3 regions of the Agromyces sp. Y575 genome follow, and region 2 is predicted to be linked to each of the others. Evidence: predicted binding sites of a transcription regulator. Region 2 holds the regulator's gene; each other region holds the start of a gene.
The links. Region 2 encodes LexA, which represses DNA repair genes until DNA is damaged. Its sites were predicted from a motif close to TCGAACANNTGTTCGA; they were not measured.
Positions count from the first base shown of each region.

Region 1 (7,166 bases), on a different contig from region 2:
TCGGCAAGCGGCGCCCCGACGGCAATGGCGTGTGGACCGGCGACTACGCGTTCGAGTTCCTCGGTGAGAACGTCAACATGAACGACGGTTTCGTGCGCTTCGAAGTGAACCGCTACCTCGGCTGGCCGGGGCAGGCGCCGTCGTACAAGGTCGGGCAGCGAATCTGGGAGCAGTTGCGTGACGAGGTCGCGCGCCGCGAGGGTGCATCGTTCGACATCCGCGAGTTCCACCGCAGGGCGCTGGGTCTGGGCGGCGTCGGCCTCGACACGCTGCGCTCAGCGCTGCTCGCCTGATTCCGCACGCAGAGGAAGACGCATGACGCGCATCGTCAGTGCGGGGGCCTCCGGATTCATCGGGCGACACCTGGTGTCGCACGTCCGTGCTGCAGGCGCCGAGGTCGTGACGATCGGCCGCGGTGCTGAAACGGATGCCCCGTGGGGCGACACGGCCGCGATCCGGCGTGTGGTGGACGGCGCCGGTGTGCTCGTGAACCTCGCAGGGAAGTGGGTCGTGCCCGAACGACTGGTCGATGCCGGGTACGCCTTCGAATATCCAGACCTCGAGCCGGCGCTGTTGAGCATCACTCGGCCCGCTCCGCTCACCGAAGAATGCCGGCGCTGCTGAGCATCCTTCGGCCCGCTCCGCTCACCGAAGAATCGGGCGAGCGACGTCTCGTGTGACCGCCAGAACCTGCTCGTTTGCCCATGGGGGAGTGATTCCGTTAGGATTGAGTGTCACTCGTGTGACATCCCTGTCCGCACGCCCATCGCGGAACCAACATAACGCTCTCCCGCGCGATGGGCTCGATTTTGTCCTTTACGGAGCATTCACTACATGACAACCGCAACGACCAAGGCACCCAAGCAGGTCGCGATCAACGACATCGGATCTGCTGACGATTTCCTCGCCGCGGTCGAGAAGACTTTGAAGTTCTTCAACGACGGCGACCTCATCGAGGGCACCGTCGTGAAGATCGACCGCGACGAGGTACTCCTCGACGTCGGCTACAAGACCGAGGGTGTAATCCCCTCGCGTGAGCTTTCCATCAAGCACGATGTCGACCCCAGCGAGGTCGTCGGCGTCGGCGACACCGTCGAGGCGCTCGTTCTTCAGAAGGAAGACAAAGAAGGCCGCCTCATCCTGTCGAAGAAGCGTGCGCAGTACGAGCGCGCATGGGGCGACGTGGAGAAGATCAAGGAAGCCGATGGCGTCGTGACCGGTTCGGTCATCGAGGTCGTCAAGGGCGGCCTGATCGTCGACATCGGCCTTCGCGGCTTCCTCCCGGCCTCGCTCATCGAGCTTCGCCGTGTGCGCGACCTCACGCCGTACCTCGGCCAGGAGATCGAGGCGAAGATCCTCGAGCTCGACAAGAACCGCAACAACGTCGTGCTCTCGCGCCGCGCGCTGCTCGAGCAGACGCAGTCCGAGTCGCGTTCGACCTTCCTCGCGAACCTCCACCCGGGCCAGATCCGCAAGGGCGTCATCTCGTCGATCGTCAACTTCGGTGCGTTCGTCGACCTGGGCGGCGTCGACGGTCTCGTCCACGTCTCCGAGCTCTCGTGGAAGCACATCGAGCACGCCAGCGAGGTCGTCGAGGTCGGCCAGGAGGTCACCGTCGAGGTGCTCTCCGTCGAGCTCGACCGCGAGCGCGTCTCGCTCTCGCTCAAGGCGACGCAGGAAGACCCGTGGCAGGTCTTCGCCCGTACCCACGCGATCGGCCAGGTCGCCCCGGGTAAGGTCACGAAGCTCGTTCCGTTCGGTGCGTTCGTTCGCGTTGCCGATGGCATCGAGGGCCTCGTCCACATCTCCGAGCTGTCGGGCAAGCACGTCGAGCTCGCCGAGCAGGTCGTGTCGGTCGGCGAAGAGGTCTTCGTCAAGGTCATCGACATCGACCTCGAGCGTCGCCGCATCTCGCTCTCGCTGAAGCAGGCGAACGAGGGCGTCGACCCCGAGAGCACCGAGTTCGACCCGGCGCTCTACGGCATGCTCACCGAGTACGACGAGGCGGGCAACTACAAGTACCCCGAGGGCTTCGACCCCGAGACCAACGAGTGGCGCGAGGGCTTCGATACTCAGCGCGAGAAGTGGGAGCAGGACTACGCTGCCGCCCAGGCTCGTTGGGAGGCGCACAAGAAGCAGGTCGCGCAAGCGAGCATTGCTGCTGCCGCCGACGACTCGTTCACCACGAGTGCTCCGTCGTTCACGGGCGACTCCGCCGGCGCGGGTACCCTCGCCGATGACGCGTCGCTCGCGGCGCTGCGCGAGAAGCTCTCGAGCAACAACTAGTCACGACCCGCAATTCGGAAGGCCGGTTCCCTCGGGAGCCGGCCTTCCTGCGTTCATGGCGCGGTCGGCCCGCCTCCTTGTGGCGTCGCGTCGAGTGCCGCACGGTTAGAGTGGTGGCGTGTATCTGATCGGTCTCACGGGCGGCATCGCCTCAGGAAAGTCCACCGTCGCACGTCGGCTCTACGAGCATGGCGCCGTGCACATCGATGCCGACCAGCTCGCACGGCGAGTGGTGGAGCCGGGCACGCCCGCACTGGCAGCGATCGTCGCCGAGTTCGGCGACGACGTGCTGCACCGCGACGGGTCGCTCGATCGGGCGAAACTCGGTGAGCAGGTGTTCGGCGACCCGGTCGCACTCGCGAAGCTCAACGCGATCGTTCATCCAGCCGTGCGCGAACTCTCGGCCAAGCTCTTCGCGAAGGCCGAACGGGAGGACCCCGATGCGGTCGTCGTCTACGACGTTCCGCTCCTCGTCGAGGCATCCGTCGACCACCCCTTCGATCTCATCGTCGTGACGAACGCGCCGCGGCGCACCCAGGTGGAACGGCTCGTGAAGGATCGAGGTCTCGAACCGATCCAGGCCGAGGCTCGCGTCGACGCGCAGGTCGACAACACCGCGCGGCTCGCGATCGCCGACGTCGTGATCGACACCGATGGGTCGCTCGCGCACACGATGAGTGAGACCGACGCCCTCTGGCGGCGAATCGTCGAGGAGCGCGCCCAGGCGTAGTGCGCTGCCAGTCCGAGAACGCTCCCAGCCGTGGTGTCGGCGGGCGATCCTAGACTGGAGGGCATGCAGGCCACACGATCCGTTCGACCATTCGAGGTCATCAGCGAGTACGTCCCGAGCGGCGACCAGCCGGCGGCGATCGCCGAACTCGCAGGTCGCATCAACGCGGGCGAGACCGACGTCGTGCTGCTGGGTGCGACCGGCACCGGTAAGTCGGCGACCACCGCCTGGCTCATCGAACAGGTGCAGCGGCCCACGCTCGTGCTCGCACACAACAAGACGCTGGCCGCGCAACTGGCCAACGAGTTCCGCGAACTCATGCCCAACAACGCGGTCGAGTACTTCGTCTCGTACTACGACTACTACCAGCCCGAGGCGTACGTGCCGCAGACCGACACCTTCATCGAGAAGGACTCGTCGGTCAACGCTGAAGTCGAACGGCTCCGGCACTCCACCACGAACTCATTGCTGAGCCGGCGCGACGTCGTGGTCGTCTCGTCGGTTTCGTGCATCTACGGCCTCGGTACGCCTGAGGAGTACCTCGGTGCCATGATGCCGCTGCAGGTCGGGCAACGGGTTGATCGCGACTGGCTCATCCGCAAGTTCGTCTCGATGCAGTACCAGCGCAACGACGTCGACTTCTCGCGCGGCAATTTCCGAGTGCGTGGCGACACGATCGAGATCATTCCGATCTACGAAGAACTGGCGATCCGCATCGAGATGTTCGGCGATGAGATCGAAGCGCTGTACAGCTTGCATCCGCTGACCGGGCAGGTAGTTGCAAAGCTCGACTCGGTGGCGGTGTTCCCCGGGTCGCACTACGTGGCGAGCACCGATGTGATGCAGCGGGCGATCGGCACGATCCGCATCGAACTCGAAGAGCGGCTCGCCGAGCTCGAGCGCGAGGGCAAGCTGCTCGAAGCGCAGCGGCTGCGCATGCGCACGACATTCGACCTCGAGATGATGGAGCAGATCGGCTTCTGCTCTGGCATCGAGAACTACTCGAGGCACATCGACGGCCGACAGGCGGGGGAGGCCCCGCATTGCCTCCTCGACTACTTCGCCGACGACTTCCTCGTGGTGATCGACGAGTCGCACGTCACGGTTCCCCAGATCGGCGCGATGTACGAGGGCGACTCCTCCCGCAAGCGCACTCTCGTCGAGCACGGGTTCCGCCTGCCGAGCGCGCTCGACAATCGACCGCTGAAGTGGGATGAGTTCAAGGCGCGCGTCGGTCAGACCGTCTATCTCTCGGCCACACCCGGTCGCTACGAGATGGGCATCGCCGACGGCGTGGTGGAGCAGATCATCCGCCCGACAGGACTCGTCGATCCGCAGATCATCGTGAAGCCGTCGAAGGGCCAGATCGATGATCTTCTCGACGAGATCCGCATTCGCGCTGAGCGAAACGAGCGCGTGCTCGTCACGACCCTCACCAAGAAGATGGCCGAAGAGCTCACCGACTTCCTCTCCGAGGCTGGGGTGCGAGTGCGCTACCTCCACTCAGATGTCGACACGCTGCGCCGCGTCGAGTTGCTGACCGAACTCCGGGCGGGTGTGTACGACGTCCTGGTCGGCATCAACCTTCTTCGTGAAGGGCTCGACCTGCCCGAGGTGTCCCTCGTCGCGATCCTCGACGCTGACAAAGAGGGATTCCTGCGGTCGTCGACGTCACTCATCCAGACGATCGGTCGCGCCGCACGAAACGTCTCGGGCGAGGTGCACATGTATGCCGATGTGCTCACCGATTCGATGAAGTCGGCGATCGACGAGACGACGAGACGACGAGATCGTCAGCTCGAGTACAACCGCGTCAACGGCATCGACCCGCAACCGCTTCGCAAGCGCATCGCCGACATCACCCAGGTGCTCGCACGCGAAGGCGCCGACACCGCCGCCCTGCTCGCCGGTCGCGATGCGAAGAAGAAGGCGCCGGTGCCGAACCTTCGGCGCGAGGGCATCGCTGCGGCCGGCGCGAACGACCTCGAAGACCTCATTCGCGATCTCAACGAGCAGATGCTCGTCGCGGCCGGCGAATTGAAGTTCGAACTCGCCGCGCGCTTGCGTGACGAGGTCTCCGATCTCAAGCGCGAGCTCCGCCAGATGGAGAAAGCCGGTCACCTTGGCTGAAGATCGATCCCTGTTTCTCTGGCGCGCGCGCGTTGCCGCCGCGTCCATCGCCCGGTTCGCGCTCAGGCGGAGCGAGCCGTGATCTCGCCCCGATTCGAACGTATGTTCGCTCAGAGCGCGTGTGCGCGAGGCATCCGTGTCGGTGGTGCTCTCTAAACTCGAAGGGTGTCAGTTTCACGTCTCGATGCCCATTCGCACCTGAGTGTTCGCGGTGCCCGCGTACACAACCTGCAGAACGTCGACGTCGAGATCCCGCGTGATGCGATGGTGGTGTTCACAGGTCTCTCGGGCTCGGGCAAGTCCTCGCTCGCGTTCGACACGATCTTCGCCGAAGGGCAGCGACGTTACGTCGAGTCGCTCTCGGCCTACGCTCGCCAGTTCCTGGGGCAGGTCGACCGCCCTGATGTCGACTTCATCGAGGGCCTGAGCCCTGCAGTCTCGATCGACCAGAAGTCGACGAACCGGAACCCGCGCTCGACCGTCGGCACGATCACCGAGATCTACGACTACATGCGCCTCCTTTGGGCGCGCATCGGTGTGCCGCACTGCCCGGTCTGCGGTGAGCGCATCCAGCGGCAGACGGTGCAGCAGATCGCAGACCAGCTCATGGAGTTGGCTGAGGGCACCCGCTACCAGGTCGTGAGCCCGGTCGTGTCGAAGAAGAAGGGCGAGTTCGTCGACCTCTTCCGCGACCTCGCCGCCCAGGGGTACACGCGCGCCGTCGTCGACGGCGACGTCATCAGACTCGATGAACCGCCGACGCTGAAGAAGCAGGTCAAGCACGACATCTCGGTGGTGATCGACCGGCTCGTCGCAAGCCCCGACATGCTCGGCCGCCTCACCGACTCCCTCGAGACGGCGCTGCGACTGACCGACGGCGTCGTGCAGATCAATTACATCGACGAGACCGGGCCGGCCGCATGGGCGACGTTCTCCGAGAAGCTCTCCTGCCCCAATCAGCACCCGATCCAACTCACCGAGATCGAACCGCGCACCTTCTCGTTCAACGCGCCGTTCGGTGCCTGCCCAGAGTGCTCCGGGCTCGGCACGCGAATGTCGGTCGACGATGCGCTGCTGCTCGGCGACCCGAGCCTGAGCATTACCGAGGGGGTCATCATTCCATGGACCTCGCAGGGCAAGAGTCTCTACAACTACTACGAGAAGCTCCTCGGCGGGCTCGCCCGAGATCTCGAGTTCTCGCTCGATACCCCGTGGGAGGAGCTCGACGAGGTGGCTCGCCAGGCAGTGCTCCGTGGTGACAACTTCGAGGTCAAGGTGAAGTGGCGCAACCGCTACGGCCGCGAGATGAGCTACACCTCCGGCTTCGAGGGCGTCGTGCCCTACATCGAGCGCCAGTACCTGCAGGCCGAGACCGATGTGCAGCGCGCGCGCTGGTCGGAGTACCTGCGCGAGGTGCCGTGCCCGGTCTGCGACGGCAAGCGTCTGAAGCCCGAGGTGCTGTCGGTGCTCATCCACGACGCGAGCATCGCCGACGTCGGCCTGCTGAGTCTCACCGACGCCCGTGCATTCATGGATCGCCTCGAACTCAGTGATCGCGAGAAGGCCATCGCCGCGCAAGTGCTGCGCGAGATCAAGCTGCGTCTCGACTTCCTGATCCGCGTCGGGCTCAGCTATCTCGACCTCTCGCGCGCGGCGGCAACCCTCTCCGGCGGAGAAGCGCAGCGCATCCGTCTGGCGACGCAGATCGGTTCCGGTCTCACCGGCGTGCTCTACGTGCTCGACGAGCCGAGCATCGGCCTCCACCAGCGTGACAACCGTCGACTCATCGACACACTGATCGCACTTCGCGATCTCGGCAATACCCTCATCGTCGTCGAACACGATGAAGACACGATCCGCACGGCCGACTGGATCGTCGACATCGGACCGGGCGCGGGCGTGAACGGCGGCACTGTCGTGCACTCCGGCAGCTACGCCGATCTCGTGAAGAACACGCGCTCACTCACGGGCGACTACCTGTCGGGCCGCAAGGCGATTCCGATTCCCGAGACGCGCCGCC
Region 1 covers NZ_JCAIUI010000001.1:622,477-629,642, reverse strand. Annotated here, with positions in the region: gene AC1C2U_RS03060 (DUF885 domain-containing protein) at 1-293, shown strand, start outside; gene AC1C2U_RS03055 (DUF1731 domain-containing protein) at 316-624, shown strand; gene rpsA (30S ribosomal protein S1) at 835-2,286, shown strand; gene coaE (dephospho-CoA kinase) at 2,405-3,016, shown strand; gene uvrB (excinuclease ABC subunit UvrB) at 3,080-5,146, shown strand; gene uvrA (excinuclease ABC subunit UvrA) at 5,312-7,166, shown strand, end outside.
Region 1: uvrA (excinuclease ABC subunit UvrA) is a predicted target of LexA. The motif match lies at 5,241-5,256, and genes of this name have one in related genera.

Region 2 (7,166 bases):
CGTCGCCGACAACGGGCCGTTCTCGACGGCTGCGAGGAAGCGACCTCCGTGCTCGGCCCACGTGAGCGCCGGCCGGGGAAACGGTGGCTGCACGTCGAGCAGCCACTCCTGCGCCGCGAAGGAGTGAACGAAGTAGAAGCGCTCGTCCTCGATTCCGGCGAACAGGGCTGAGCCCTCGCCGGGTTCGACCGTGTTCCAGCCCATGTGCGGCAGCACCGGGGCTGGCAGTTCGGTGACGCTGCCCGGCCACTCGCCGAGCCCCTCGGAGTCGACTCCGCGTTCGACGCCCCGCTCGAACATCACCTGCATGCCGACGCAGATGCCCAGCACCGGGCGACCGCCCGCGAGACGGCGATCGATGATCTCTTCACCCCGAACGGCGTGAAGTTGGTCGACCACGGCTTTGAACGCCCCGACGCCCGGCACCACGAGTCCGTCGGCTTCGAGCGCCGCGGCGCGGTCGGCGGTGACGGTCACCTCTGCACCGGCGCGCTCGAGCGCCTTCGCAGCGGAGTGCACGTTGCCCGAGCCGTAGTCGAGCAGGACGACGCGCCGAGTGCGGCTCACAGAGCGCCTTTCGTCGACGGAACCCCCGACACGAGCGGGTCGAACGCCTTCGCTTGACGGAATGCACGCGCGAACGCCTTGAACTCGGCCTCGGCGATGTGATGCGGGTCGCGGCCGCCGAGCACGTTGACGTGCACGGTCAGGCCCGCGTTGAACGCGATGGCCTCGAAGACGTGCCGCACCATCGACCCGGTGAAGTGCCCGCCGATGAGGTGGTACTCGAACCCGGTCGGCTCTCCGGTGTGCACGAGGAACGGGCGCCCCGAGATGTCGACGACGGCCTGTGCGAGCGCCTCATCGAGCGGCACGAGGGCGTCGCCGTACCGCGAGATGCCGCGCTTGTCGCCGAGCGCCTGCTTGATCGCCTGCCCGAGCACGATGCCGACGTCTTCGACCGTGTGGTGCACGTCGATCTCGATATCGCCGCGTGCCCGCACGGTGAGGTCTGTGAGCGAGTGCTTCGCGAACGCCGTGAGCAGGTGGTCGTAGAACGGCACGCTCGTCTCGATATCGCTCGTGCCGGTGCCGTCGAGATCGATCGAGAGGTCAATGCTCGATTCACTCGTCTCGCGCTGGACCCGGGCGGTGCGCGGCGATCTCGTTGCGGTCATGAGTCGATCCTATTCGGGGCCGAAACGGCGATCGCCTCGAGGAAGGCGGTGGTCTCGGCCTCAGTGCCGGCCGTGACGCGCAGGTGACCGGGGATACCGATCTCGCGGATCAGGATGCCGCGCGCGAGCAGTTGTTCGAAGACCGCGTGCGGGTCTTCGACCCCGCCGAAGAGCACGAAGTTCGAGCCGCTGCGATACGGGTGGAATCCGAGTCGAAGGAGCTCGATCGAGATGCGCTCGCGCTGGCTGCGAATCTCTTCGACCATCGCGAGCATCTCGGCCGCGTGCGCCAGGGCGCCGAGGGCGGCCGCCTGGGTGAGCGCGGAGAGGTGGTACGGCAGTCGCACGAGCCGGAGGGCGTCGATGGCGGCCGGATCACCGGCGAGGTAGCCGACGCGGGCACCGGCGAATGCGAACGCCTTGCTCATCGTGCGCGACACGAGCAGCCGGGACCGCCCCGGCAGGAGCGTGAGCGCACTCGGAGTTCCGGGGTCGGCGAACTCGAAGTAGGCCTCATCGACGACCACGATGCCGCGCGCCGCGTCGACGACCGCCTCGATCGTCTCGAGTGAGAGCGGCGTACCCGTCGGGTTGTTCGGCGCGCAGAGCAGCACGATGTCGGGATCGTGCTCTCGCAGCGCCGCTACGGCCGTTTCGGGGCTGAGTTCGAACTCGTCATCGCGACCGGCGGTGACCCACTCGGTGCCGGTGCCGGAGGCCAGCAGGCCGTACATCGAATAGGTCGGGGCGAAGCCCAGCACGGTGCGGCCCGGCCCGCCGTATGCCTGAAGAATGTGCTGGAGCACTTCGTTCGAACCGTTCGCGGCCCAGATCTGCGCCGGCTCGAGGCCGTGGCCCAGATAGCCGGCGAGTGCATGGCGCAACTCGGTGAACTCTCGATCGGGATAGCGATTGAGGGTGAGAATAGCGGCGGCGACGCGAGCGACCACATCGTGTGCGACGTCTTCGGGAATCGGATGCGTGTTCTCGTTGACGTTCAGCGCGACCGGAACGGACTGCTGCGGAGCCCCGTACGGGGTGCGACCACGAAGGTCATCGCGGATGGGGAGGTCTTCAAGACTCGTCACCCTTCAATGCTAACGATGCGCACCGAGGCCATTCGGCCAAGCCGTCATCGACCGACGGAAGCCCGAGGCTTCGCCTATTCGCGTGTCACGGGGCGGCGGGAAGTGCGAGGCGCTGACCGGGTTCGACCACCGCGTCATCGAGCCCGTTGAGTCGCATGATCTCAGCGATGATCTCTCGCACATCGGCCCCGGGGTCGATCGACTCGGCGATCTCCCAGAGCGAATCGCCTTGCCCGACCGTCGTGTACTCGAACGACGCAGCCTGGAACGAGACGCCCCTGGATTCGACGTCGGCCGCGGCGCCGCCCGCGCCGATCACCGCCACGAATGCCCACACCACGAGCGGAAGTGCGGCGAGCGACGTGAACACGATGCGACCCCGTCGCGTCAGCCGGAGCCTCGTGCGCGCGGAAGCCACCGACGCCGCCTCCTCTCGCGGAAGGGCCTTCGGGGGCTGGAAGCCGGTCGTAGCGATCGCTGCACTCATGTCACACCTCCTGTAGGAGTCGCATCCGACCCTCGGCCGGGAGGGCCGGATGCGAAACTCTGTTCCGAACATACATTCGAATGACGAACAACGCAAGGGCGGACGCGGGGAATTCCGACGGACGGATTCCGCGACACACTCGAACAAATGTTTGCCGCGCGCGCGTGAGGCGGATACAGTTTCGAATGTCTGGAAGGGAGTCGACCGGACATCACCGACATCCGGTCGCGAAGCGGCCGCTACGAGGGGCGAAGACGTTGAGCACCGACATCGACGACGTGCAGGCGGCCGGCAGGCCACGCCGCCGAAAGAGCTTGAGCGCCAAGCAGATCTCGATCCTCGAGATGATCCAGCGCTCGGTCTCCAGTCGCGGCTACCCGCCGAGCATGCGCGAGATCGGTGACGCCGTCGGCCTCTCCTCGCTCTCGAGCGTCACGCACCAGTTGAACCAGCTCGAGCTCGCCGGGTACCTTCGGCGCGACCCCAACCGCCCTCGTGCGCTCGAAGTGCTCATTCAATTGCCCGGTGTCACCGAGCGCGCTGTGACCTCCTCCGACCCGACCCCGGTCGGTGACGCGGCCATGGTGCCGCTGGTCGGCCGTATCGCCGCGGGCGTGCCGATCACGGCTGAACAGCAGATCGACGAGGTGTTCCCCCTCCCCCGCCAACTGGTCGGCAAAGGCGAGCTGTTCATGCTGAAGGTCGTGGGCGACTCCATGATCGACGCCGCGATCTGCGACGGCGACTGGGTCGTGGTGCGATCGCAGCGCACAGCAGAGAATGGTGAGATCGTCGCGGCGATGCTCGACGGCGAGGCGACCGTGAAGGTGTTCCGCCAGCGCGACGGTCACACCTGGCTGCTGCCGCGGAACAGCGCGTTCGAGCCCATCGTCGGCGACCATGCCGAAGTGCTCGGCAAGATCGTCGCGGTGCTCCGAGCAGTCTGACTGGGCAACCCCGCCAGTCCGTTCCGGAGCGGCGGGGAGGCACGGCTCTATGCTGCAGTCTGAACCGCGGGTCGAGCCGCGGCGAGAGCGCTCCCGACCGCGGCAGGCGTCAACGCGTTGAACCAGTCGAACACTGCATCCATGAACCCCGCGTGATCGTCACGGAACACCGTGTGGCCCGTGCCGCTCAGGGTCGCGACGGTCATGCCCTGTCCGCGCAGCTGCCGGGCGATCTTCGCCGTGATCAGCAGGCTCTTCTCCGCCAGGAGCACCAGAGTGGGGGCGACGAGGCGCACGGGCGGCACCAGCGGTCGCGTATCGGTGAAACCGAGGATGGTGCGCTTGTCCCAGTCTCGAAGCGTCGCGAGCTCGATCTCGACGTCGACCGCACTCCACTTCGGATTCATGCGCACCAGGGCCGACCGGCGCGGCCTCGGTGCTATCGCGAAGAATGCCTTGAACGCCCACCCCTTCACGCCCTTCGGGAAGGAGAAGGCCGGGTCGATGTAGATCGCCGCGCGAGGCGCGAGCCGATCGGCGACCAGGCTCGCCACCAGTCCGCCGAGCGAGTGACCCATGACGAGATCGGGCGGGCCGTCGAGCATCGGCGTGAGCGTCTCGACGACGTCGCTCGCCCACGCGGCGGGCGAGTAGTGCACAGCGCGCGGGCTGCGTCCATGACCCGTCAGGTCGACCGCGAGCACCCGGAACCCCTGCGCCTCGAGTTCGGCAGTCACTCGGTGCCACGCACGGGAATCGGACATGATGCCGTGGATGAGGACCGCGGTTCGCGAACCCCCGCCGGATTCGTGGACCGCGAGTTGCATGAGACCAAGCTACGCGCTGCGGCTGTGCGTCGCCTCGGCACCAGCCGAGCGTCGGCCGTACGCCGGCCGGGCCCCATCCGCACGCTGACCGAACGGATGCCGAACGGATGCCGCGAGCCGCGGCATCCGCTCGCCCGTGCTACCCGGTGGGTATCGAGGCGGCGCGACCGGCCCGCACCGCACGGGTCGCCTCGACGATGTGCCGCAGCGATGCGACGGTCTCGTCGTAGCCGCGCGTCTTCAGGCCGCAGTCGGGGTTGACCCAGAGCCGGGTCGCGGGGATCGCGGCGGCTGCGCGCTCGAGGAGCGCCTGCACCTCGTCGACGCTCGGCACGCGCGGCGAGTGGATGTCGTAGACGCCCGGGCCGATGCCGTGATCGAATCCGCTCGTCTCGATGTCGTCGACGACCTCCATGCGGCTGCGGGCCGCTTCGATCGAGGTGACGTCGGCGTCGAGGTTCTTGATCGCATCGATCACGACGCCGAATTCCGAATAGCAGAGGTGCGTGTGCACTTGCGTCGCGGAGTCCGCACCGCCGGTCGCGAGGCGGAAGGCACCGACCGACCAGTCGAGGTAGGCGGGCTGGTCGGCACGCTTCAGCGGCAGCAGCTCTCGGAGTGCGGGTTCGTCGACCTGAATGACCCGGATGCCGGCCGCTTCGAGATCGGAGATCTCGTCGCGCAGGGCGAGTGCAACCTGTCGCGCCGTGGCGCCGAGCGGCTGGTCATCACGCACGAACGACCAGGCGAGGATCGTGACAGGGCCGGTCAACATGCCCTTCATGGGCTGCTCGGTCAGCGACTGGGCGAACGCGGACCAATCGACCGTCATCGGCGCTGGCCGCGAGACGTCGCCCCAGAGGATCGAAGGACGCGTGCAGCGCGAGCCGTACGACTGCACCCAGCCGTGCTTGGTGACCGCGAACCCGTCGAGGAGTTCGGCGAAGTACTGCACCATGTCGTTGCGCTCGGGTTCGCCGTGCACGAGTACGTCGAGTCCGAGGTCTTCCTGCAACCGCACGACGCGTTCGATCTCCTCGCGCATGAGCGAGGTGTACTCCTCGCCCGTGAGCGTGCCGCCCACGAAGCGAGCGCGGGCACGACGGATCTCGCCGGTCTGCGGGAACGACCCGATCGTCGTCGTCGGCAACTCGGGCAAGCCGAGCGACGCCTGCGCCGCAACACGCTCGTCGTAGCTCGCGCGGGCGAAGTCGCCCTTCGTGAGCGAGGCGAGGCGGTCGCGCACGACCGGCACGCGCACACCCGGCGCACCGCCACGATCGGCGAGGGCAGCGGATGCCGCGGCGAGCTCGCCCTCGATCGAGGCGCGCCCGTTCGCAAGTCCGCGACCGAGCGCGGCGACCTGGCCCACCTTCTGGTTGGCGAACGAGAGCCAGCCGACGAGTCGGGCATCGAGCGCATCCTCGTCTTCAACGTCGTGCGGCACGTGCAGCAACGAGGTGGAGGTGGACACTGCGACCGACGCGGCGAGGTGCTGAACTGCTTCGAGCTGCTCGAAGGCGGCAACCAGGTCGCCGCGCCAGATGTTGTGTCCGTCGATGACGCCCGCGACCACGGTCTTCGCGGCGAGCGACTCGGCCGTCGCGGGGTCGAGCGACTCGGGCAGGGCACCGCGCACGAGGTCGAGGCCGATCGCCTCAACCGGGGTGGCGGCGAGGGCGGGCAACGCGTCGTCGAGCGAGCCGTATGGCGCGGCGACGAAGATCGCCGGGCGGCGCTCGAGGGAGCCCAGCGCGTCGTAGGTCGCGGCGACGGAATCGAGTACCCGGTCGCGCGCGACGTCGATGCTCTCGCTCACGAGGGCGGGCTCGTCGAGTTGCACCCATTCGGCTCCCGCTTCGGCGAGCTCTTCGAGCAGCGCTGCGTAGACGGGCACGAGGTCGGCGAGCCGGTCGATCGGCTGGAAGCTCTCTGTCGCCCCGGCGGCCGGCTTCGCGAGCAGCAGGAACGTGACGGGGCCGACGATCACGGGCCTGGTCACGAAGCCCGCGGCCTTCGCCTCAGCGAATTCGGAGAGGATCCGCTCGGCGTGCAGCGAGAATGCGGTGTCGGGGGCGATCTCGGGCACGAGGTAGTGATAGTTCGAGTCGAACCACTTGGTCATCTCGAGCGGGGCGTCGTCGCCGGCACCGCGGGCGATCGTGAAGTACCCAGCGAGGTCGACACCCCCGTGCTCATCGGCGAGCCCAGCGAAACGCAGCGGCACCGCACCGACGGCGACGGCCGCGTCGAGCACCTGGTCGTAGAACGAGAAGGTCTCGGGAATCCCGGAATCCGTGCGGCCGAGGCCGATAGAGGCGAGGCGTTCACGTGTCACGGCCCGGAGTTCGGCGGCCGACTGCTCGAGCTCGTCAGCGGAGATGGAGCCGGCCCAGAACGCCTCGACTGCTCGCTTCAGCTCGCGCCGACGCCCGATGCGCGGGTAGCCCAGGATCGTCGCGACCGGGAAGGCGGGTGCGGAGATGGTCATCGTGCGGTGTTCCTTTCGTCCGCGAGCCGGTCGGCGCGCAGCCCGAGTCGTTCGACGACGTCGAGCACGGCCTCATGGCGGTTGAAGGTGTAGAGGTGCAGGCCCGGGACGCCGCCCGCGATGACGTCGGCGGAGAGCCGGGTGGCGA
Region 2 covers NZ_JCAIUI010000003.1:788,098-795,263, reverse strand. Annotated here, with positions in the region: gene hisH (imidazole glycerol phosphate synthase subunit HisH) at 1-567, opposite strand, end outside; gene hisB (imidazoleglycerol-phosphate dehydratase HisB) at 564-1,178, opposite strand; gene AC1C2U_RS15785 (histidinol-phosphate transaminase) at 1,175-2,266, opposite strand; gene AC1C2U_RS15780 (LysM peptidoglycan-binding domain-containing protein) at 2,352-2,753, opposite strand; gene lexA (transcriptional repressor LexA) at 3,023-3,700, shown strand; gene AC1C2U_RS15770 (alpha/beta fold hydrolase) at 3,748-4,527, opposite strand; gene metE (5-methyltetrahydropteroyltriglutamate--homocysteine S-methyltransferase) at 4,667-7,018, opposite strand; gene AC1C2U_RS15760 (methylenetetrahydrofolate reductase) at 7,015-7,166, opposite strand, start outside.

Region 3 (7,166 bases), on a different contig from region 2:
TAGAAGCCGTCGTGGTCGGTGATGGCGAGCCCCGTGAGCCCGAGCCGCTGCGCCTCTTCGACCAGTTGCTCGGGGGAGGAGGCGCCGTCGAGGAAGCTGAAGTTCGAGTGCGCGTGCAGCTCGGCGTAGGGCACGATCGGCCCGGCCGGTGCCTCGAGGTCGGTTGCCGGGCGATACGGATGCCGCTTGCGGCTCCACGCCGGACTGTCGCCGCCGTCGCCGATGAGCTTGGGCGCACCCGGCCGACGCGCATCGGAGAGCTTGCGCTCGAGCTCCGACCACGGGATGCCGGGGTTGTTCCACCCCATCAGCGACCACCACCCATCAGCACAGCCAGTCGTTCCACACGATCAGTTCAGCCAGTTCCACCTCATCAGTCGTACCTCGCCTCGGCCCACCAGCCCTCGTCGTCGCGCACGAGAAGCCACGCACACCCGTCATCGTCGACGATCTGGAAGCGGTGCACACGTTTGGCGTGCTCGGCGTCCCACCAGCGCTCGACGACCGGCCAGGGCCCCGCCCAGGCCCGCACAGGGGCGGCATCGCCGCCGGCGAGCGCGAAGCGTTCGGGGTTCGCCGAGATCGCCCCACGGGCGTCGATCGTGACCGGGGAGCCGCTGGCGTCGAGCAGCCCGATCGGCAGCCGCTCACGGAAGACGCTTGCGGGCGCGAGAGCGGGCAGGCTGCCGGGCCACGGCGCCGCCGTCTGCTCGCCCGTGCGCTCGGGAACCCGGTCGCCCCACGGCACGAGCACCTGCCGGTCGGCGAGCATGCGGCCACCACCGACCGACGCGGTCACGACCGCATCGTGGCCGAGCATGCTCTGTACCCGGGTGAGCCCATGGTGCACGCGCTCGTCGGGTCCGCCGCCCCAGAGCCCCTCTTCGTGGTTGCCGGTCGAGTCGATGCGTTCGGGCACGACGCGCAGCCGCACGATGGGCGAGGCGAGCCCGCTGTCGGCGGTGCCCGCGCCCTGCAACTGCCAGCGCACCCGGTCGACGACGTCGGCGGGTGTGAACCAGCGTGGGTGCAACCAGCTTCGGCTCGAGTGCCCGCCGCCTTCGTCGTCGATCTCGACGCGGATACCGGTGCACACGAGTCGCTTCGCCCGCATTCGTTCGATGAACTCGGAGGCATGCACCCGAAAGGCGAAGGCGAGCTGGTCGATGCGATCGAGCGGCGGCTCGAACTCCTGCGCCACCTCGAACTCGGGCGGCGGTGTGCGTGCGAGCACCCTGGCCTGCTCGCGCCCCGACGCCCGGTCGTGTGCGAACGCGCCCGCCGCGCCGAAGCGACGCCGCACATCGGCCTCGGGCAGCGCTGCGAACTCGCCGAGGGTGCGAACGCCGAGCCGGTTGAGCAGGGTCGACGTGCGGGCATCGACGACGAGGCTCACGGGCAGCGGAGAAATGAACGCAGCGGATGTCCCGGGCGCGACGATGCCCACGGGGGATTCGCCGGTCGCCCGCGCAGCCTGCTCGGCCGCGAAGGGGCCGTCGGCGACACCGACCCGGGCGCCGGGCACCCCGAGCGCTGCGACGGTGTCGAGGAGCGCCTGCGCCGCGGCATCCTCACCGCCGTAGTAGCGGGCCGCGCCGCGGGCCCTCATTGCGAGCGTGCCCGGGCGGATGAGCTGCACACCCGGCACCGTCTCTTCGACACGTCGCACGACCGGTTCGAAGACCCGCACGTCGAGCGAGGCGTCGTAGTCGAGCAGCGTGAGCGCGGGGGAGCGGTACTGGGCCTCGCGAATCTTCAATCCGCGAACGACACCGTCGCTGCGGGCGGCCGCCGAGCAGGCGAAGACCTGCCCTCCCTCGGTGAGGGCGATGGGGGAGGCCGGGTCGATCCCGTGTTCGCGACAGGCCGCGAACACGGGCCAGTCGGCACACCAGAGCACGATCGTGCGGCCGGGGTCGATGACCATCAGACGGCCCGCCGCACATATTCGTCGAGACGCACCGGATCGGGAGTCGCTTCCGAGGCGGCCCGGAACTCGAGCGAACGACCCGGCAGCCGGAGACGGGAGCGAGGACGCCGCCCGAACTCCCCACGCCCGCCCGCAGCGACGACGACGTCGCGATCGCTGAGATGCCCGTGACCCAGCTCGAGACCGTGCCACTCGCTCGCCTCGACGCCGAGGCTCGCATCACTGCCCGGCCATTCGCCCGCGACGAGCAGCACGGTGCCGCGCTGCCTGAGCCGCGCCGTCAGTCGTGACGTCTCAGCTGGGGTGACCCGACCGGCCGGTCGCACGGCGACCACGGGGATCACATCGGCGAGCGCGGCGATCACGGTGAGCCACTGCCGTCCGGGGTCGGGCACGAGCACGAGCCGCTCGAGGTCGATGCCGAACCGTGCGGCCGCCTCGATGCCGAACTCCGGCATGCCTGCGACGGCGACCCAGCGCCCGCTCGCCGACGGGCCGGCGAGGAGGGCCATGAGCAGGGTCGTCGAGCCTTCGACGGTGACGACCGTGCCCTCGCGAAGGCTGCCGCCCGGCAGCACCTGTTCGAGGGCCGGATGTGTCGGCACCGTCTTGGAGTCGAGCCGCGTGGCCTGCATCCCGCGGATGCGGGCCTGCAGCTCCTCGACGCGCGAGGGCACTTCGGCCGGGGCGAGGGGAGCGGTCATGGTCATTTACACAGTTTCGAACACATGTTCGAATAGAGCAAGTCGGCAGTGCCGACTGTCCGGAACATCCGATTTGTCGCGACAGACATCGGATGAGTGAGGCGCGGTCGTCGGATGTCGTGCGATGAGGCGTCTCTCGGCACACGAGAACACGATGTGCGGGGGAGATGCGCGGATCACAGCGCAACGTCCGGAAACGCAACGTCCGGAAACGCAAGAAGGCCGGATCGCAATGATCCGGCCTTCTCGACACAAGCGTGCGCGAGGGGGGACTTGAACCCCCACGCCCGTTAGGGCACTAGCACCTCAAGCTAGCGCGTCTGCCATTTCCGCCACCCGCGCTCGTGTCAGGCCCTTCCGATTCCTCGGTGGCCCGAGAGAAGACATTAGCACGATTTCCGGGGCGCTTCCGACACGTTGGCCATTGCAGGATGCCCCGGCTAGCGTGATGGCATGGCCCTGTCATCCACCGATTCCGACCTCGTTCCAGAACTCGATGAGACGGCGATCGTCGCACAGGAGCTGATCCGCTTCGACACCTCCAACTACGGCGAGGGCAAGGCGAACGGCGAGCGCGAGGCTGCCGAGTACGTCGAGGCGCGGCTGGCCGCGCTCGGGCTCGCACCGCAGCTCTTCGAGTCCGAGCCGAGACGCACGAGCGTCGTCGTACGTGTTCCTGGGCGGGACTCCGCGAAGCCGGCCCTCGTCGTGCACGGACACCTCGATGTCGTGCCGGCAGATGCCCGCAATTGGAGCGTCGACCCGTTCGCCGGTGAGGTGCGCGACGGCATGCTCTGGGGTCGCGGTGCGGTCGACATGAAAGACATGGACGCGATGATGTTGACCGCCCTCGGCGACATCATCGGCTCGGGCTCTCAGCCGGCACGCGACCTCGTCGTGGCGTTCTTCGCCGACGAGGAGTCGGGCGGCAGCCTCGGCTCCCGATGGCTCGTCGACCACCATCCGGAACTCTTCGCGGGAGCCACCGAGGCGATCAGCGAGGTCGGCGGGTATTCGATCACCGTCGGCGGGCAGCGTGCGTATCTCCTGCAGACCGGGGAGAAGTCGCTGCTCTGGATCCGACTCGTCGCGCGCGGGACCGCCGCTCACGGCTCGAGGCTCATCCGCGACAACGCCGTCACGAAGCTCGCCGAGGCGGTGGCGACCCTCGGCCGTACTGAATGGCCGATCCGGCTCACCGACACCACTCGCGAGCTGCTCGCCGAGATCGCGGGAGTGCTGGGTGTCGACCCCGAGCAAGTGTCACCCGACGAACTCGCCCTCGCCACGGGTTCTGCGTCGGGGTTCATCACCGCGACCCTGCGTACCACGAGCAATCCCACGCTCCTGACCGCGGGATACAAGCACAACGTCATCCCCGACCGCGCCGAGGCGCTCATCGACATCCGCACGCTGCCGGGCGAAGAAGACGCGGTGCTGGCCGAAGTGCAGGCGCTCATCGGCAACGAGGTCGACATCGAGATCGTGCACCGCGACGTCGGGCTCGAGGCCGCGACATCCGGCGCTCTGGTCGATGCCGTGAAGCGCTCCCTCGGTGTGCATGACCCCGGCGTGCCGGTCTTCCCGTACCTGCTCTCGGGCGGCACCGACAACAAGGCGCTCAGTCGGCTGGGAATCGCCGGATACGGCTTCGCGCCGCTGAAGCTGCCAGAAGGCTTGGACTTCCCGGCGATGTTCCACGGGGTTGACGAGCGGGTGCCGCTCGACGCATTAGTCTTCGGGAGGCAGGTCCTGCGAGACCTCCTCCTCGACTACTGACCGAACCAGTCCCTGATCAGCACGCCCCTGACCAGCGCAGTCCTCCGACTTCCGCGGAGGCGGAAGGCGGATGCACCACGTGATCGAAGCGCTCATCCTCGGCCTCGTGCAGGGGCTCACCGAGTTCCTCCCGATCTCCTCGAGCGCGCACCTGCGCATCCTGGGGGAATTCCTGCCAGGGGCCCAAGACCCGGGTGCGGCGTTCACCGCCATCACGCAGCTCGGCACCGAGACCGCGGTCGTGGTCTTCTTCTGGCGTGACATCGTGCGAATCGTCTCGCACTGGTTCGGTTCGTTCACGGGAAGGGTCCCGCGCAATGATCCGGATGCGCGCATGGGCTGGCTCATCATCGTCGGCTCGGTGCCGATCGTCGTGCTCGGCATCCTCTTCCAAGACGAGATCGAGACGAGCCTGCGCTCGCTCTGGATCGTCGCCACGATGCTCGTCGTCTTCGGGCTCATCCTCGGCCTCGCCGACTGGGCGGGCGCGAAACGGCGGGGGCTCGACGATCTGACCGTGCCGCACGGCATCTACTTCGGTCTCGCGCAGGCGCTGGCACTCATCCCCGGGGTCTCACGCTCCGGCGGCACCATCACCATGGGGCTCTTCCTCGGCTACGAGCGCGCGGCCGCCGCACGCTATGCGTTCCTCCTCGCGATCCCCGCGGTGTTCGGCAGCGGCGTCTTCCAGCTGGTGAAGAGCCTGGGCGAGCCCACGGTGTACGGGCCCATCGAGACCGCGGCGGCGACGCTCGTCGCGTTCGTCGTCGGAATCCTCGTGATCGCGTTCTTCATGAGCTACATCTCGAAGCGCAGCTTCCTGCCGTTCGTGATCTACCGGGTGCTGCTCGGCATCACGCTCTTCGTGCTGCTCGGCACGGGCGCACTCACCGCGTAATGGTTCGCTGAGCTCGTCGAAGCGGACCACGGAGGGCTGCAAGCGCCCTTCGACGGGCTCAGGGAGCGAACCTCGACATGGCCGTCAGCGGGGGCCGTCGCCACGACCGTCGGCGCGCCCCTCGGGGCCGTCGCCACGACGGCGAAGGTACCGCTCGAACTCCTGGGCGATCGCCTCGCCGCTCGCCTCGGGGGCATCGACGGCGTCGCGCGCCTGCTCGAGCTGGGTGATGTAGCCGGCCATCTCGTCGTCGTCGGCGGCGAGCGCGTCGACCCCGGCCTCCCACGCTGCGGCATCGATCTCGAGACTGCCGCGGGGGATGGAGAGTCCCGTGAGCTCCTCCAACTTGCCGAGCAGGGCGAGCACCGCCTTCGGCGACGGCGCGTTGTGCACGTAGTGCGGCACCGACGCCCAGAGCGACACCGTGGGAATGCCCGCATGCTCGGCCTGATCGGCGATGACACTGAGGATGCCGACCGGGCCCTCGTAGTTCGAACGCTCGACGCCGAGTGCAGACCGCACTTCGGGGTTCTCACTCGAGGCGAAGATCGACAGCGGCCGGGTGTGCGGCGCGTCGGCGAGCATCGCACCGAGCAGCACGATGCCCTCGATATCGGCGGCGAGCGCGGCATCGATGAGTTCGGCGGCGAAGCCCTTCCAGCTGCGAGCCGGTTCCGCACCGATGAGCACGTGCAGGGTGTCGGCTCCCGGCCCCGTGACGCGGTCGTCGTCATCCGCATCGTCAGTGACGGGAAGATCGCCCGGGCCCATGATCGCCGCCCCAGGCCACTCGAGACGACGCACGCCGTCATCACCGACGACGATGGTCGGGCGCGTGAACTGGTAGTCGAAGTAGAGCTCGGGGTCGACGGCGGCGATCTCGACGAGGTCGAGTCGCTCGACGAGGAGCTTCGCAGCTCCGGTCGCCGCCTCTCCGGCGTCGTTCCATCCTTCGAATGCGACGACGAGCAGCCTTCCGCCCTCGAAACCGGTCGGCTGATTCACTCCTGGTGCCCCGCTTTCCGCCCCGGATCCCGGGTACACCTCCACAATAGGCCGTGCCCGTAGACTTGACGGTTGTGACCACTCGCCTCCCCGCCGCAGTCCTCTGGGACATGGACGGTACCCTCGTCGACACCGAACGCTACTGGATGGCCGCAGAAGAAGAGCTCGTGGAGTCCTTCGGCGGCTCCTGGGGCCACGACGACGCGCTCGAACTCGTCGGCAGCGGTCTGTGGGAGGCGGCGGCGTACTTCCAGGCGAAGGGCGTCACGCTCGACGCAGATGCCATCGTGCAGCGGCTCACGACGCGAGTGCGCGAGCAGTTGAAGGAGCACGGCGTGCCGTGGCGGCCCGGAGCCCGTGAGCTGCTGCAGGCGCTGCGCGAGGCATCCGTGCCCACCGCGCTCGTGACCATGTCGATCCGTTCGATGGCCGACGACGTCATCGCGACGATCCCGTTCGAGGCGTTCGACGTGATCGTCACCGGCGACATCGTCGAGAATGCGAAGCCGCACCCCGAGCCGTACCTACTGGCCGCGGCACTGCTCGGCGTCGACATCGCCGAGTGCGTGGCGATCGAGGATTCGCCTGCCGGCCTCGCCTCCGCATTCGCCTCGGGCGCGATCGCCGTCGCCGTTCCGAACATCATCGCGCTCGACGACGAACCGTCGAGTGCACTGTGGCCGACTCTCGACGGCACGACGGTCGCGGATATCGCGGGGCTCATCGCCGCACGGCAGGCCTCGGCATGACCGAGAGCCGAGGAGAGCAGAGCGGCCCGTTCCGCGTCGGTGACCGGGTGCAGCTGACGGGCCCCAAGGGCCGACTGCACACGATCACCCTGCAGCCGGGC
Region 3 covers NZ_JCAIUI010000001.1:331,315-338,480, forward strand. Annotated here, with positions in the region: gene AC1C2U_RS01660 (error-prone DNA polymerase) at 1-308, opposite strand, end outside; gene AC1C2U_RS01665 (DNA polymerase Y family protein) at 374-1,927, opposite strand; gene imuA' (DnaE2-dependent mutagenesis accessory factor ImuA') at 1,927-2,640, opposite strand; tRNA gene AC1C2U_RS01675 (tRNA-Leu) at 2,893-2,976, opposite strand; gene AC1C2U_RS01680 (M20/M25/M40 family metallo-hydrolase) at 3,088-4,413, shown strand; gene AC1C2U_RS01685 (undecaprenyl-diphosphate phosphatase) at 4,484-5,311, shown strand; gene AC1C2U_RS01690 (PAC2 family protein) at 5,396-6,316, opposite strand; gene AC1C2U_RS01695 (HAD family hydrolase) at 6,391-7,065, shown strand; gene AC1C2U_RS01700 (tRNA (adenine-N1)-methyltransferase) at 7,062-7,166, shown strand, end outside.
Region 3: imuA' (DnaE2-dependent mutagenesis accessory factor ImuA') is a predicted target of LexA. The motif match lies at 2,651-2,666, and genes of this name have one in related genera.